DNA from 4 places in the Anoxybacillus ayderensis genome. Region 2 is predicted to be linked to each of the others. Evidence: riboswitches for the same ligand, from Rfam matches in the RefSeq annotation. Region 2 holds a riboswitch; each other region holds the start of a gene.
The links. Region 2 has a riboswitch for S-adenosylmethionine ahead of mtnW (2,3-diketo-5-methylthiopentyl-1-phosphate enolase). Riboswitches for the same ligand answer to the same signal wherever they lie in the genome.

Region 1: it holds a riboswitch for S-adenosylmethionine, as region 2 does, so the genes downstream of both, HNR63_RS03080 (bifunctional homocysteine S-methyltransferase/methylenetetrahydrofolate reductase) here and mtnW (2,3-diketo-5-methylthiopentyl-1-phosphate enolase) in region 2, are expected to answer to the same signal.
Region 3: it holds a riboswitch for S-adenosylmethionine, as region 2 does, so the genes downstream of both, HNR63_RS01895 (methionine ABC transporter ATP-binding protein) here and mtnW (2,3-diketo-5-methylthiopentyl-1-phosphate enolase) in region 2, are expected to answer to the same signal.
Region 4: it holds a riboswitch for S-adenosylmethionine, as region 2 does, so the genes downstream of both, metK (methionine adenosyltransferase) here and mtnW (2,3-diketo-5-methylthiopentyl-1-phosphate enolase) in region 2, are expected to answer to the same signal.

Annotation. Positions count from the first base shown of each region.
Region 1 covers NZ_JACDUV010000002.1:153,669-157,710, reverse strand. Annotated here, with positions in the region: gene HNR63_RS03095 (methyl-accepting chemotaxis protein) at 1-647, opposite strand, end outside; gene HNR63_RS03090 (BMP family lipoprotein) at 657-1,622, opposite strand; gene HNR63_RS03085 (YajQ family cyclic di-GMP-binding protein) at 1,791-2,282, shown strand; SAM riboswitch class I at 2,373-2,475, shown strand; gene HNR63_RS03080 (bifunctional homocysteine S-methyltransferase/methylenetetrahydrofolate reductase) at 2,545-4,042, shown strand, end outside.
Region 2 covers NZ_JACDUV010000002.1:290,969-295,010, reverse strand. Annotated here, with positions in the region: gene HNR63_RS03830 (methylthioribulose 1-phosphate dehydratase) at 1-536, opposite strand, end outside; gene HNR63_RS03825 (2-hydroxy-3-keto-5-methylthiopentenyl-1-phosphate phosphatase) at 533-1,189, opposite strand; gene mtnW (2,3-diketo-5-methylthiopentyl-1-phosphate enolase) at 1,186-2,409, opposite strand; SAM riboswitch class I at 2,469-2,576, opposite strand; gene HNR63_RS03815 (pyridoxal phosphate-dependent aminotransferase) at 2,666-3,838, opposite strand; gene HNR63_RS03810 (carbon-nitrogen family hydrolase) at 3,936-4,042, shown strand, end outside.
Region 3 covers NZ_JACDUV010000001.1:373,185-377,226, reverse strand. Annotated here, with positions in the region: gene HNR63_RS01905 (MetQ/NlpA family ABC transporter substrate-binding protein) at 1-231, opposite strand, end outside; gene HNR63_RS01900 (methionine ABC transporter permease) at 249-917, opposite strand; gene HNR63_RS01895 (methionine ABC transporter ATP-binding protein) at 907-1,935, opposite strand; SAM riboswitch class I at 2,010-2,115, opposite strand; gene HNR63_RS01890 (methyl-accepting chemotaxis protein) at 2,259-3,992, opposite strand.
Region 4 covers NZ_JACDUV010000004.1:41,884-45,925, forward strand. Annotated here, with positions in the region: gene pckA (phosphoenolpyruvate carboxykinase (ATP)) at 1-1,266, opposite strand, end outside; SAM riboswitch class I at 1,441-1,549, shown strand; gene metK (methionine adenosyltransferase) at 1,670-2,875, shown strand; gene HNR63_RS06895 (glycosyltransferase family 4 protein) at 3,047-4,042, opposite strand, start outside.

The DNA of each region.
Region 1 (4,042 bases), 140 kb from region 2:
TCAATGCGCAAATTGCCGTTCGCAATTTGTTTTGCGTTTTCAGCAATTTTTCGCAACGGCGTCGACATTTTTTGTGTAAGACGGACGCCGCTAAATCCTGCAAACAATAACACAACCGCAATCGCAACAAGCGAAACGGTAATGACGCGATCAATTTGTTTTTGTAACGTTTTTTGCATGTACGTATAATATTCGCTCACATACGTGTTAACGACGTACACATCGTTCAATACCCCTTCGGCACGCATCGACTGGCGGCGCACTTCCGCTACATCGTTTGCATCAAGCGCATCATTCGATTGTTTGGCAAGCTCAGCGAATTTTTTATTCGCTTGCTCAAGCGCAGAACGAAAATACGGCTCAGTTAATCCTTTATTTAATGCTTGAAGCAACTTTTCCGATTCCGCTAAATGAACGATCACTTCTTGTTTATTTCCTTCTGTCGGACTGTAAGCATAGTTGCTTAAACTTTGTTTCGTCGCTTTTAGCTCCGCCTGCAAATGTTGTGATTTCATCATGAGCGGCACAAAATCTTGATTCGACGATTGAATCGAAAGCATATTTATAATAATAAACACAATAATAGCCCCTGCAATGACGGGTGTAGCTAATGAGTGAAATAACAATCGTTGTTTAATCGTCATCATATTCCTCCTTTATTTTGCGATGCCGTTTGTCGCTTTTTCTTTCCATTTTTCAAGCGTCGCTTGTTGCTCTGGAGTGAACGTCACGACGCGAATCGGTGCCAAATCGACGCCATTTTCTTTTAAGCCAAGCTGAACCGTCCCTTTTGGCACTTCTTTCGTTTCAACGTATTGTTTAATGACTGTATATAATGCGACATCGACATTTTTTAACATCGATGTAACAACCGCTTTTTCCGCATAAAAATATTGGTCGCTATCGACACCGATCGCATATTTTTTATTCATTTCCGCCTCGCGCAGCACGCCGACACCTGTAAATCCAGCCGCCGCATACAAGACGTCTGCCCCATTTGCGATCATTTGTTTTGCAATTTGCGCCCCAAGCTTATCATCACCGAAATTGCCGGCATACACTTCTTGCACGTTCGCTTCCGGTTTAACCGCTTTTACCCCTTGAATAAAACCGTTCGCAAATTTACGAATAAGCGGCACATCCGCTCCGCCAACGAAACCGACGTTGTTCGTTTTCGTCAACATGCCAGCGACTACGCCCGCTAAAAAGCTTCCTTCATCTTCTTTAAACGTAATCGATGTAATGTTCGGTAGGTCAGATACCGCATCAATTAATACGAATTGCTGTTTCGGATATTTTTTCGCGACTTTTTCTAAATCTTGTTGCACCATAAATCCTAATCCGATGACGAGATCGTTTCCTGCTTCAACGAGCTCCGTTAATCCTTTTTCATACGTCTCGGTTTCTTTTAACTCACGGTAGTCAAAAAAGATGCCGAGTTCATCGCGCGCCTTCATTAATCCTTTAAACGCCGAATCGCTAAATGACTGATCACCGAGTCCGACGTCTGACAACATAATGCCCACTTTTATTCGCTCTTTCGGTTGAAAAGAACCCGTTTGCGAACACCCTGCGGCAAGCAACAAAACGAATGCCATCAAGAGTGAAATCATTTTTTTCATCAAATTTCCTCATCTCCTTATCTCTCGATCAAATCGTGCTTCATTTATTATATCGACACATTCCGACATTTTGTTTACTTTTTATAATATAAAGATTTTGTAAAGTTGTTCGTATGCCAACAATCGACTATAATGGAAGCACAACGAATTTATGCTGAGGTGGTTCATATGTCAAAAGAAAGTTCATTTGATATTGTGTCAAAAGTCGATTTGTCGGAAGTGACGAACGCAGTCAACATCGCGTTAAAAGAAATTCAAAACCGCTACGACTTTAAAGGAAGCAAAAGCGACATTTCGCTTGAAAAAGATGAACTCATTCTCATTTCTGACGATGAGTTTAAACTGGAGCAACTCAAAGATGTGCTCATCGGCAAACTCATTAAACGCGGCGTGCCGACAAAAAACATTCAGTACGGAAAAGTGGAAGCAGCATCTGGCGGAACGGTGCGCCAACGTGCGAAACTCGTCCAAGGCATCGACAAAGACAATGCGAAAAAAATTAACACAATCATTAAAAATACAGGCTTAAAAGTAAAAAGTCAAATTCAAGAAGACCAAATTCGCGTCAGCGGCAAAAGTAAAGACGACCTACAAAAAGTGATCGCCGCCATTCGCGAGGCAGATTTACCGATTGACGTTCAATTCGTCAACTACCGTTAAGAAGGCGCTTTGCCTTCTTTTTCTTTTTTGAAATAAAATAGTTGAATATTTCTAAAAAATCAGTTACATTTATGAGTAACTTCATACAACATCTTATCGAGAGAAGGGGAGGGACTGGCCCGATGAACCTTCAGCAACCTGACGATCGTCAAGGTGCTAAGTCCAGACAAGCGATTCGCTTGGAAGATAAGAAGGAGCGCGTCAAGTCTTCTTCTTATGGGGAAGACTTTTTTACTTTAAACGAAGAAACGGAGGAATGGACGTGGGATTGTTAGATGATTTAAAAGAACGCATCGTCATCGCTGATGGAGCGATGGGGACATTATTATATGCGCACGGCATCGATCGTTGTTTTGAAGAATTAAACGTCACAAAACCTGAAGAAATTGTCCATATTCATGAAGCGTATATTGAATCAGGCGCAGAAGTCATTCAAACGAACACATACGGCGCCAACTACGTGAAACTAGCACGTTACGGGCTGCAAGATGACGTAAAAAAAATAAACGAAGCGGCGGTCGAACTTGCGAAAAAAGCGGCAAAAGGGCGCGCCTACGTGCTCGGTACGATCGGAGGACTGCGCAGCACGAATAAAAGCACGATTTCGCTTGAAGAAGTGAAACGGACGTTTCGTGAACAGCTGTACGTGTTGTTAAACGAAGGGGTCGACGGACTTTTGCTTGAAACGTATTACGATTTCGAAGAATTGCAAACGGTGCTTTCCATCGCTCGCAAAGAAACGACGTTGCCGATCATCGCCCACGTCACGTTGCACGATATCGGCGTTCTGCAACACGGAATGCCGCTTGCCGAAGCGCTGACCGAATTAGAACAACTCGGTGCCGATGTCGTCGGCTTAAATTGCCATCTCGGCCCGTACCATATGTTGCGCTCGCTTGAAGAAGTGCCGATTCCAACACGCGCTTTTTTATCGGTATATCCGAACGCAAGCTTGCCGCAATATCGCGACGGTCGCTTTATTTACGAAACGAGCGAACAATATTTTGAAGAAACGGCGCGCGCCTTTCGCGAGCAAGGAGTTCGGCTTATCGGCGGCTGTTGCGGCACGACGCCAAAACATATTGCGGCCATTGCTCGCGCCCTTTCCGATCGCACACCTGTATATAAAAAAGAAGTAAAACAGCGCCATCCGATCGTCGTCCAAGAAGAAAAACAAACGACAGCCCCTTCTCTTGCCGACATCGCTCGCACGCGCCGATCGATTATCGTCGAGCTCGATCCGCCGAAAAAACTCGGCTTAACGACATTTTTAGAAGGAGCAAAGGCGTTAAAAGAAGCGAACATTGATGCCTTAACGCTTGCCGACAATTCGCTTGCGACACCGCGCATTAGCAACGTCGCTGTCGGCACGATCGTCAAACAACAGCTCGGCATGCGCCCGCTCATTCATATTACATGCCGCGATCGAAACTTAATCGGCTTGCAGTCGCACTTAATGGGGCTTCATACGCTCGGCATGACCGACGTGCTCGCTTTAACAGGCGATCCGTCAAAAGTAGGCGACTTTCCGGGCGCAACGTCCGTCTACGATTTATCATCGTTTGACCTCATTTCGTTAATTCGCCAATTTAACGAAGGGCTTTCGTACTCAGGAAAACCGCTCGGACAAAAAACGAACTTTTCGATCGCTGCCGCCTTTAACCCGAACGTACGCCATTTAGATAAAGCGGTGAAGCGGCTCGAGAAAAAAATTGAATGCGGGGCGCACTACTTTTTAACACAGCCGCTTTATAGCGAAA
Region 2 (4,042 bases):
TCAAACGCATCTTTTCCCCAAACGGTAATGCCGTGATTGCGAATAAGTACCGCCCCTGTGCTTTCATGCACATGTTTCGCAAATTCCTTCGCCAACGTCGGAATATGTGCGAAATTCGGAATAATCGGAATGCGAAATACCGCATCTTCTTCCCATAATCCGAACGCTTTAATAATTTCTTGATTTGTAAAGACGACTTCCCCTTCATCGCCGTACCATTCCGAAATGACGTTGTTGTCAACGGTATGCACATGCAAGACGCAGCCGGCGTTCGTTTTGTTGTAAATGTGGACGTGAAGAAGCGTCTCCGCTGACGGTTTAAGAGACGTCGCTTCCGCTGGCTGTCCGTCCGCACCGACGAGTAAAAAATCTTCTGCCGTTTCTTTTCGTTTATCTTTGCCGCTTGCAGTCACAAGAAACGTGAGCGGCTCATCGCTCACTTTGAGCGACAAATTGCCGCTTGTTCCCATAAACCAATCGCGCGCCGCTAGCTCCCGTTTCACCTCGGCAAGCTCTTCCCATTTTTTTTGCCTCATGCGACCACCTCGCTTTCTTTTAACGCATTGATGACATCATAAAACGTCGCAAACGGCGTATGCGGTAAGTGAAGCTCACGGCATTTTTCAAGCAAAAAGTCGCGGGCGATGACATGATCCGCTAATTTTGCCGCCGCTAAATCCGTAATCGAATCGCCAATCACAATCGTTTTCGCTCCTTTTGGCGCGAGTTTACGAAGAAGAGACGGCTTGCAACAGCCGCATTCATTTTGACAATGTTCATCGCACGCATACGGCCACGTAATTTGAATCGTTTCACCGCGAAAGTCCGCGCGATTGCAAAAAATGCGTTCTTTTTCAATCAAACCGTCTAACAACGGATAAACGAAAAAGTCGATGCCGCCGCTGACGATATAAAGCGGAATGTGTTTTTGTTTCGTAAATGCGACAAACTCCGAAAATCCGTCGCGAATGCGGGCGTTGTCAAGCAAAAATTGCACGATTTGTTCTTTCAATGACGACGGTAAAAGAGAAAACATGCGCCCGACGCCTTGTTGTACGGAACATCTTTGTGCAAGTATATCGTCTTTGATCGCTTCCCACTCCGGTGGAGCGAACTGTTTCATAATCGCAATAATGTTATCGTTTAACGTAATCGTCCCGTCAAAGTCGCAAAAAATGACTGGCTTCATGATGCGCTCCCCCATAAATCAAGCGCTTGTCGTAACGGTTCGTTTTCTTTTGCCGCGTCATGAAGCGAACGCCCTGAAAGCACCGCTTCTACTGCGGCACGAAACGCTTGACCGCCTCCAACCGCTCCGGCCGGATGACCGTGCACCCCGCCGCCTGCGTTAATGACACAATCGATGCCAAAGTCGCGAATTAAAAGCGGCACAAGCCCCGGATGAATGCCAGCGGATGGGACAGGGAACGCGCGAACAAACGGCTCTTCTTTCGTCAGTTCATCGGCAATCGCAAGCGTCTGTTGTTTTTCAAGCGCCACGCTTCCGTACGGAGACGGGAAAAGCGAAAAATCCGCTCCTGCCATGCGCAATAGTTTGCCAAGAAGAAGCGCATAGCTCACTCCATACACGTGCGAGGAAGCGATCGCGCCGCTAAATGACGGATGCGCCATGATCGGCAAACGAATGTCATCGTCTTCGCGAAGCGCTTGCAGCACGTCAAGTCCGTATGTAAACACGTTAAACAACAACACGTCCGCGCCTAACTCCGCTGCGCGCTTCGCTTTTTCTTTTAGTTCAAACGTTTTTCCTGTTAAGTTCACCGCATATAACGTCCGATGCCCTGTTTGTTCGTACACGTCTTGTAACGCTTCTTTTCCTGCGACGATGCGTTTTTCAAACGGCGTCAAGTCGTTTTCAAACAAAATTTCATCGTCTTTCACGAGATCGACACCGCCGAGCGCTTGCAGTTTTAATTGCTCGGTCACATATCGCAAATCGCGTCCGATGACCGCTTTAAAAATGCTCATGACAAGCGGACGGTCAAAGACGCCAAGCTTTTCACGAATGCCGTCAATGCCAAAGCGCGGACCCGGAAACGCTCGTTTTAATTCGTCAGAAAACGTCAGGTCAACGAGTTTAATCGTTCCATCCAACGACAATTTGCCAAACGTCGTCGTCAAAATCGCTGGAAAATCGGCACTAAAATTAACGCTCGGATATGAAATGCGCACGAGCGCCCGTTTCAATCGCTTCCCGAAATACGTATTGACTCGCTCATCTTCCTCAAGCTGTTCAATGGACTCAACAACACCTTTATGTTTTTTCAACTGCTCTTGTTCAAGCTGCGGCAAATCGGTCCACGACCCGATAGTAAGCCCAAGCGCAATCCCTTCCGCTTTTTTCGCCAAATCTTTGTCATCATGAATCAAATATGTTGCTGTAATCATCGTGCCACTCCTTTACAAATAAAAAACCTCTTCATAAGAAGAGGCTAATTGTTCGTCTCTTCTTATCTCTCAGCCTACTGCTGCGAGAATTAGCACCGTGCTTAACGTTTGTTAAGTCGGTTGCCGGGCTTCATCGGGCTCGTCCCTCCGCCTACTCTTGATAAGAATTCGCAATGTATGGAATTTTTCAAATGGTTCATTTTTCATAAATTTAATTCGAATTATGACAGCAGTCTTTCATTTTGTCAACGATTTTTTAAAAAAGTTGTAGCCTCCCGATTCGTTCCGCCGCTTCTTTTAGCCGTTCTTCGCTTGTGAGTAGCCCTGTGCGCACATATCCTTTCCCATGCTCACCAAAGCCGATGCCTGGGGCAACAGCGACATGCGCTTGTTCAAGCAAAAGATTGGCAAACGTCTCAGACGTATATCCTTTTGGCACCGGAAGCCACGCAAAAAACGAGCCTGCTGGCGCTTGGACGTTCCAGCCGATGTCGTTTAACGCGCGAATAAACGTATTCCGTCTTGCTTCATACGTGGCGACAAGCTCCTCGACGCATTGTTGCGACTGTAAAAGCGCGACCGCTGCCGCTTCTTGAATGGCACCGAACATGCTCACATACAAATGATCTTGCAAAACGTTGATCGCTTCAATCATGCTTTCGTTTCCGACCGCAAAGCCGATGCGCCATCCTGCCATATTGTACGTTTTCGAAAACGTATAAATTTCAATGCCGACATCTTTCGCCCCTTCGACTTGTAAAAAGCTGATTGGCTTTTTCCCATCAAAACCAATCGCCCCGTACGCAAAATCGTGTACGACGGCAATGCCGTATGTTTCAGCAAACGAAACGGTTTTTTTAAAAAACGATTCCGTTGCTGTCGCACCTGTCGGGTTGTTCGGATAGTTTAAAAACATGAGTTTTGCTTCGCGGACAACGTCTTCGTTTAACTCCTCATAATCGGGCAAAAAGTCGTTTTCCGCTCGCAGCGGCATCATTTCCATGCGCGCCCGCGCGAGCACAACGCCCGACCAATAGTCCGGATAACCGGGATCGGGAACGAGCACGACATCGCCGGGGTTCAATAAACAAAGCGGCATTTCAACGAGCCCGGCTTTCCCACCAAATAAAATGGCGACTTCTTTTTCGGGATCAACCGTTACCCCATACTCCCGTTTGTAAAACGTCGCTACGGCTTCTTTCAAAAACGAATACCCGCGAAACGGTGAATATTTATGATACGCTGGCTTTGCTACCGCCTGTTGCATCGCGTTTACAATATGAGCAGGGGTCGGCTGATCCGGATTTCCTTGCCCAAGATTAATGACGTCATGCCCTTCAGCAATGACCGCATTCACTTTTTGAACGAGCGAAGCAAAAAATTGCTTCGGTAGTTGTTGTAACAAGTTCGATTGCGGAAATGTTTTCATTTTTCGCACACCTACTTCACAAAAAGGTTGAAATTCTAGTCATGTATCATATATCGTAAAAATCAAAATGTAAAGAAAATTTTTCGAGGTGAATGAAATGAACATTGCTTGCATACAAATGGACATTGCGTTTGGAGCGCCTGAAAAAAACAAACAAACGATCGTGCGCTACATGGAACAAATGGCGCGTGACGTCGACGTCGT
Region 3 (4,042 bases), on a different contig from region 2:
ATCAGCTAACGCTTTATTCGGCAATACATAATCTTGGAACGTCACGATTTCCAATTCAATCCCTTTTTCTTTTAAAATCGGTTTTGCTCGCTCTAAAATTTCCGCATGTGGTACGTTTGATGCACCAACGACAAGTTTATTCGTTTTTTCTTCCGCACTTTCGCTTTTTCCGCAAGCAGCAAGCGCTAAAACAACAATTGCAGCAACAAGTAAAGAGATCCATTTCTTCATTTGTTTCTTCCTCCTTTTTATCGTTTATCTATTTTAGAAGTGACAAAGTCACCAATAAACTGAATAATAAAGACAATCACTAAAATGAGCACTGTTGCAACAAATGTAACATCGTTATTGTTGCGTTGAAACCCTTCTAAATACGCTAAATTTCCGAGCCCTCCAGCGCCAACAACTCCTGCCATCGCTGTATATCCAACGAGCGCAATCGCCGTCACTGTAATTCCAGATACAAGTGCAGGAAGCGCTTCTGGAAGGAGCACTTTCCAAATAATTGTCGATGTCGTCGCACCCATCGCTTTTGCGGCTTCAATGACACCTTTATCGATTTCACGAAGCGCAATTTCTACCATGCGCGCATAAAACGGTGCGGCACCGATAATGAGTGCTGGCAACGCAGCGTTTGCTCCAAGAATCGTGCCAACGACAAGTTTTGTAAACGGAATAAGCAAAATAATTAAAATAATAAACGGAATCGAGCGGAAAATGTTGACGAACGACGCAATAGCACCGTTAACGAAACGATTTTCCCATATGTTTCCCTTAGACGTTAAAAACAGCAATAAACCAAGTAAAATGCCAAGTACAAACGTCGCTACAACAGAAACAGCGGTCATATACAATGTTTCCATTGTCGCTGCCCATATTTTATCCCAAACGACGTTCGGGAATAGTTCATTCCACATTCGCCAACACCTCCACTTCCACTTCTTGCTGGCGAATAAAAGCGAGCGCTCGCTCAACTTCTTCATTCGCACCGTCTAAATGAATGAATAGCACCCCATATGAACCGTGATGCGTTTGCGAAATTTTCCCTTGCAAAATATTCACATTCAAATCGAATTGGCGAATAAGTTGCGTGATGAGCGGTTGCTCAGCCGCTTCGCCGACGAATGTAAGTTGAACAACTTTGCCGTTCGGATATCGTTCAAGAAGATGCAACATCGCTTCTTTCGTTTCCTCCGGCTCCGTCACTTGTTGGACGAATCGTTTCGTAATCGGTTGCTCTGGCTTACGGAATACATGAAGCACTTCGCCCATTTCAACAATTTTTCCGTTTTCCATGACCGCTACGCGATCGCAAATTTTACGAATGACATGCATTTCGTGTGTAATTAACACGATCGTTAAACCGAGACGTTTATTAATATCGACGAGCAAATCTAAAATCGAATCGGTTGTTTGTGGGTCAAGGGCCGACGTCGCTTCATCACATAGCAACACTTTCGGGTTGTTCGCTAACGCACGCGCAATGCCGACGCGCTGTTTTTGCCCTCCGCTCAATTGCGACGGATATGCATTTTCTCTTCCTTGCAAGCCGACGAGTTGAATGAGCTCATCGACACGCTTCATCCGTTCCTCTTTCGGCACACCGGCAATTTCTAACGGGAAAGCAATATTTTCACGCACCGTTCGCGACCAAAGTAAGTTGAAATGTTGGAAAATCATCCCGATTTGCTGACGAGCTTGTCGTAATTGTTTCCCACTAATTTTCCCCATATCTTTTCCATCGACAATGACTTCACCGCTTGTCGGCTTTTCTAGTCCATTTAACAATCGAATAAGCGAACTTTTTCCCGCTCCGCTATAACCGATGATGCCGAAAATTTCTCCTTCTGCAATATGCAAGTTTACATGATCGACCGCAGTCACATTTCCGCTTGCTGCTTTGTATACTTTCGTTACATTTGATAAAGTAATCACGTCGCTGTCACCTTCCTTCCATGAAAAAAGCCTTTCTGTTCAAGAGAACAGAAAGGCGTTATCGTCCATTCTGTCTCTTATCTCTCAAAGCAAACGCTTTGTGTGAATTGGCACCATTTCAGCAGCGCTGACGGTTGCCGGGTTTCATCGGGCACATCCCTCCACCTCTCTTGATAAGAGCGCTTTTAAACGCTTTATTCAGTTAACGTTTTAATGTATTCAAGAATGATGTTGAACTACGAATGTGAGTATATCATCGAAAGAAGGACGATGTCAATAAAAATTATTATATAAAAAATTGGAAGATGTTTCCCTTAACGTCCTTACATTGCACGTCGATTCAAGTGTCGAATCATTTCTTGAAGTTTATGTGATAAATGATGTAGCTCCTTCGAAGTATCGCTCAATTGTTGAGTGAAAACGGCCTGTTGATGCATTTCGCCAGCAAAAGTGGTCATCGAACTAGCCGTTCGTTTTGCGATCGCTTGAACAGCACGAGAGGCATCTACGACTTGTTCGCTGCTTGAACTTAATTGCTCTGTGGCAGCTGAAATCGACTCAATTTGATCCGAGACGCGCGCGACTTCTTGAATAATTTCGTAAAACGAGGCTCCTGTTTCAGCTAAAACACTCGTTCCAGAATAAATTTCTTGCGTGCTTTCATTCATCGCTTTCACCGCTCGTTCCATCTTTACTAAAATATCTTCAATTAATCCAGCGATCGTGCTTGCCGCTTCACTTGATTGTTCAGCTAGCTTTCGCACTTCCTCCGATACAACGGCAAACCCTTTCCCATGCTCTCCTGCTCTCGCTGCTTCAATCGCTGCGTTTAAAGCTAATAAATTGGTTTGTGCAGCAATTTGAGAAATAAGCTCTACAATTTGATGAATCTCTTTCGATTTATTTTCAAGCTCTTGGACAAGTTGCACCGATATTTGCTGTTTTTCAGAAATTTTCTTCATTTGATAAGTAGAACCTTCCATTTTCTCTTTTCCCTTTTGCGATAAATGACTAATGTGCTGCGATGCATGTACCGTTTCGTCTAAAGACGAAGCAATGGACTGGAGTGCGCGAGACATTTCATCAATCGTTAAGCTAATGCGTTCAATATATGCTTGCTGTTGATTCGTTTCACTAGAAATACGATCGATATCCTCCGACACGCATTCAATACGGTGAGCAGCTTCTTCTGTACGTTTCAACATTTGTCCAGCAGACTCATTCAAGTCGACAGATGTGCGCGTCACCCCATCGATAATCGTACGCAACTCATGTACCGTATACGCAAAAGCGTTGGCTAGTTCCCCAATTTCATCCGATCGATTTACTTCAAACGTTACATCAAACTTTCCTTCACGTAATTGATAAACGCTTTTTGTTAGCTGCTTCAATGGTTTAACGAGGTATAACGTTAAAAGGAAAACCATTAGTATAACAACCAATAGCATACTAATAGTCAAAAACAACATCTTTTTTTCGTTCTCTTTCATCAGTTCATAAATACTCGTTGCATCAAAATCCGCTCCTAACACCCCTACGATTTCCCCTGATTCGTCGATAAGAGGAACGTAAGCAGATACAAGCGCACCGTACGTTTCCGAATAGCTTAACTCCCCCACTTGGGGCGTTTTCGTTTCAAACGCTTTAATTAACATAGGAAAATCGTTTATTTCTACTTCCACTTCTCCGAGATCAGCAAAATCTTCTCCTTCTGAACCATCGACGACATAATAATACTCGTACCCATCCTCCACTGTACGCCGATTCATCGTATATAAGTACTTCAAATTGTTCATCTCTCTCATACTGCTAAAAATCGCACGTAATTCATGGTAGTAGTCATTCTTTCCCGTTTCAGGGCGAATGGTTTTATATTGATCCATATCTATAAGTTTGGCAGCGTTCTCCACGATATGTCTTGCTTGAGTTCCGACAGATTGAACGACAAATTGATCAGCTGAACGGTAAACGAGAAAACCTAGCAAAAGACCACAGACTAAAAAAATGAAAGAAAAACTAACAATCATTTTCGTTTGTAAACTTTTTAACTTAAACATTGTATCCCTCCGGACGTTAAACATAGACAATTTACATTGTATGTCAAATT
Region 4 (4,042 bases), on a different contig from region 2:
AAATACTTGCACGCCATGAGCGTCAATTTTTTGTCCGAGCATGTCTGCATAGCGTGTTGCAGGAAGCGGTAAAAACGGTGAGCCAAAGCAAGTAGAAAACGTTGCTTCAGGTGCAGTAATTCCGCGCTCTGTGCCCGCTAACTTGCTTGTATAGCCGCTTAAGAAATGATACATTGCTTGTTCTTTTGTTAATTTGCTAATTGGAGGCAATACACCAAACGCATCGGCCGTTAAAAAGACGATCGTATGCGGATGACCTGCAACGCTCGGTTGGACGATATTGTCCATTGCTTCAAGCGGGTATGCTGCGCGCGTATTTTCGGTTAACGTCGCATCGTCATAGTTTGGTATGCGCGTGTCTGGATCAATCATGACGTTTTCTAATACGGAACCGAAGCGAATCGCATCGAAAATTTGCGGCTCTTTTTCGCGTGATAAGTTAATGCATTTCGCATAACATCCGCCCTCAATGTTGAACACGCCGTTATTTGACCAACCGTGTTCGTCATCGCCAATTAGGCGACGGTTTGGGTCAGCAGAAAGCGTTGTCTTTCCTGTGCCCGATAAACCGAAAAAGAGCGCCACATCTCCTTCTTGACCTACGTTTGCTGAACAATGCATCGGAAAGATTCCTTGTTCTGGCAATAAAAAGTTCATGACCGAGAAAATCGATTTTTTCATTTCCCCTGCATATTCTGTTCCACCAATCAGCACGGTACGACGTTCAAATGAGATGATAATAAACGTTTCTGAACGCGTGCCGTCAACAGCTGGATCCGCTTTAAATGTCGGTGCAGAAATGACCGTAAATTGTGGTTCATGCGTTTGTAATTCTTCCGTTGTTGGACGAATAAACAATTGATGGGCAAATAAGTTATGCCAAGCAAATTCATTGACAACTTGAATTGGCAAACGATAAGCTGGATCCGCGCCTGCAAAGCCGTTGAATACAAATATTTCTTCTTTCGTCATTAAATAATCGATCACTTTATTGTACAGTTTATCAAATACTTCTTCAGAAATTGGTTGATTGACAGTTCCCCAATCAATTTTATGTTTCACAGACGGTTCTTCCACAATATATTTATCTTTTGGAGAACGACCTGTATATTTCCCAGTTGTTGCACAAACTGCTCCTGATGAAGTGAGAACGCCTTCTTTGCGAGTTAATACTTTTTCTACTAATCGTGGTACAGATAAGTTATGAAAAACCCCATCCCTTTGTAAGAGTGTTGATAATTTGTTCGTCAATTCAATGGAATTCATCGGACAAAACCTACCTTTGTTTGATTTATCTTTATGTAAAAAGTATAACACATTTTGATAAATAGTCCATACTAATTCGTGTATTTTTCTTGAATTTATTTTCAAGATCATTACAGTAGAAAAAACGTTGACTCGCTTCATACAGATGTGATATGATGCTGAGATGAACGGATACTCTTATCCCGAGTTGGTGGAGGGAGACAGGCCCGATGAAGCCCAGCAACCGTCACATACGTGAAAAGGTGCTAACCTGTGGCAAGGGGACGCCCTTGAACGATAAGAGTGAAAGGCGCAGACAAATGCAAAAACCTTTCCTCTAAGGGAAAGGTTTTTTTCACGATAGACCATAATAAGAGGGATGAGTACCGTATCATTTTTCATTATACTGAGGAGGAATGTTTGAATGCCTAAACGTCGTCTGTTTACATCTGAATCTGTAACGGAAGGGCATCCGGATAAAATTTGTGACCAAATTTCCGATGCGATTTTAGATGCGATTTTAGCGAATGATCCGAATGCCCGTGTCGCGTGCGAAACGAGCGTAACAACAGGACTTGTTTTAGTGAGTGGAGAAATTACAACATCTACATATGTAGATATTCCGAAAATTGTTCGTGAAACAATTCGTGAAATTGGCTATACGCGTGCAAAATACGGCTTTGATGCAGATACGTGCGCAGTATTGACGTCAATTGATGAACAGTCACCAGATATCGCAATGGGTGTTGACAAAGCGTTAGAAGCTCGCGAAGGACAAATGACAGATGAAGAAATCGAAGCGATCGGTGCAGGTGACCAAGGATTAATGTTTGGCTTCGCGTGCAACGAAACGAAAGAACTTATGCCGCTACCAATTTCTCTAGCACACAAACTTGCACGCCGTTTAGCGGAAGTGCGTAAAGAAGACATTTTACCGTACTTACGTCCAGACGGAAAAACGCAAGTGACAGTCGAGTACGATGAAAACGGCAAACCTGTACGTATCGATACGATCGTTGTTTCTACACAACATCATCCAGAAATTACACAAGATCAAATTGTACGCAACATTAAAGAGCATGTCATTCAACCTGTCGTTCCGGCAGAATTGATCGATGAAAACACAAAATATTTTATCAACCCAACAGGACGTTTCGTCATCGGTGGTCCACAAGGTGACGCAGGGTTGACGGGACGTAAAATTATCGTTGACACATACGGTGGTTATGCACGTCACGGCGGCGGGGCATTCTCAGGAAAAGACCCAACGAAAGTAGACCGCTCAGCAGCCTATGCGGCGCGTTACGTAGCGAAAAACATTGTCGCGGCAGGTCTTGCAGATAAATGTGAAGTGCAGTTAGCATATGCGATCGGTGTTGCAAAACCTGTATCGATTTCAATTGATACGTTCGGCACGGGCAAAGTATCTGAAGATGTATTAATTGAAGTGGTGCGCAACAACTTTGACCTTCGTCCGGCGGGCATTATTAAAATGCTTGATCTTCGTCGCCCGATTTACAAACAAACAGCTGCTTACGGTCACTTTGGTCGCACAGATATTGATCTTCCTTGGGAACGTACAGATAAAGCAGAAGTGTTAAAACAACAAGCGTTACAGTTGGCGAAGTAAGAAAGGAGAGAGAGTTACGGAATGTAGCTCTCTCTTTTTTCACAAGTATGTTCTTTTGCAGTTGTTTGATGATCATGGGACAGGGAAAAGCGATAGTAGCTAAAAATGTTGGACATTATGGTTTGGCATGCTGTTTACTCAGAAGGAAAGTGAATCGCCCCTTGCTCGCTCTTACGCGTAATGAGAGAAACGTTTGTGCACCACTTGTTCATAATGAGAAAGAAGTTCGATGAATATGTTATTCCAGTCTTTTGTTTTTGCATATTCTCGACCACATTTCCCCATTTGCTTTCTTTTTTGTTCATCTTTCAATAAGTATTCAATTGCTTCTTTCCAAGTGTTTAAATCATCAGGAGAGCGTAATAATCCTGTTTGTTGTTCAGTGACGATAGTTGTAACCCCACCGCGATTTGCACAAACAACAGGAGTGCCCGATGCAAATGACTCTAACACAACATTCCCAAACGTTTCTGTAGGAGATGGAAATGCAAATATATGTGCAGCGGCGTATGCTTCTGCGAGCGCTTCCCCATTTAAAAAACCAGTAAACGTGACGTTTTTCGAAGCTTTTTGTTTTAACTGCTCTTTTAACGGCCCATCCCCGACGATCACCCAACGAATAGAAGGCGACATTTGTTTGGCAAGTTCAATAAGTAGATCGACATTTTTTTCTTTCGCTAAGCGACCGACGTATAAAATGATATGGCGTTCTGTAATGTGATATGTTTTTCGGAACGATTCGTTATTTTCGCGTGGATAAAATGTTGAGCAATCAACACCGCGCGACCAAATGTGCAAGTTTGTAAAGCCACGTTGTTGCAAGTGATTTAGCGTTTCTTCGGAAGGGACAAAAATTTTTTCCGCTGAGCGATGAAACCAGTGCATATAGCGCCAAAACCAAGGGGATAAAAAATCGAGGTTGTAGTAGTGCAAATATTGGTCAAAATGAGTGTGATATGAGGCAACGAAAGGGATATTCATTTTTTTTGCATAATGCAAGCCACATAAGCCGATATTAAATGGAGTAGCGATATGGATAAGCGTTGGTTGAAATTGCTCTAGTTGTTGGCGTATCGTCATCATGTTCGGGATGGCTAAGCGACATTCAGGATAAAGAAAAAAACGAAAGCTTTTAAAATGATAAATAAAATTTGTTGAAAAATCATC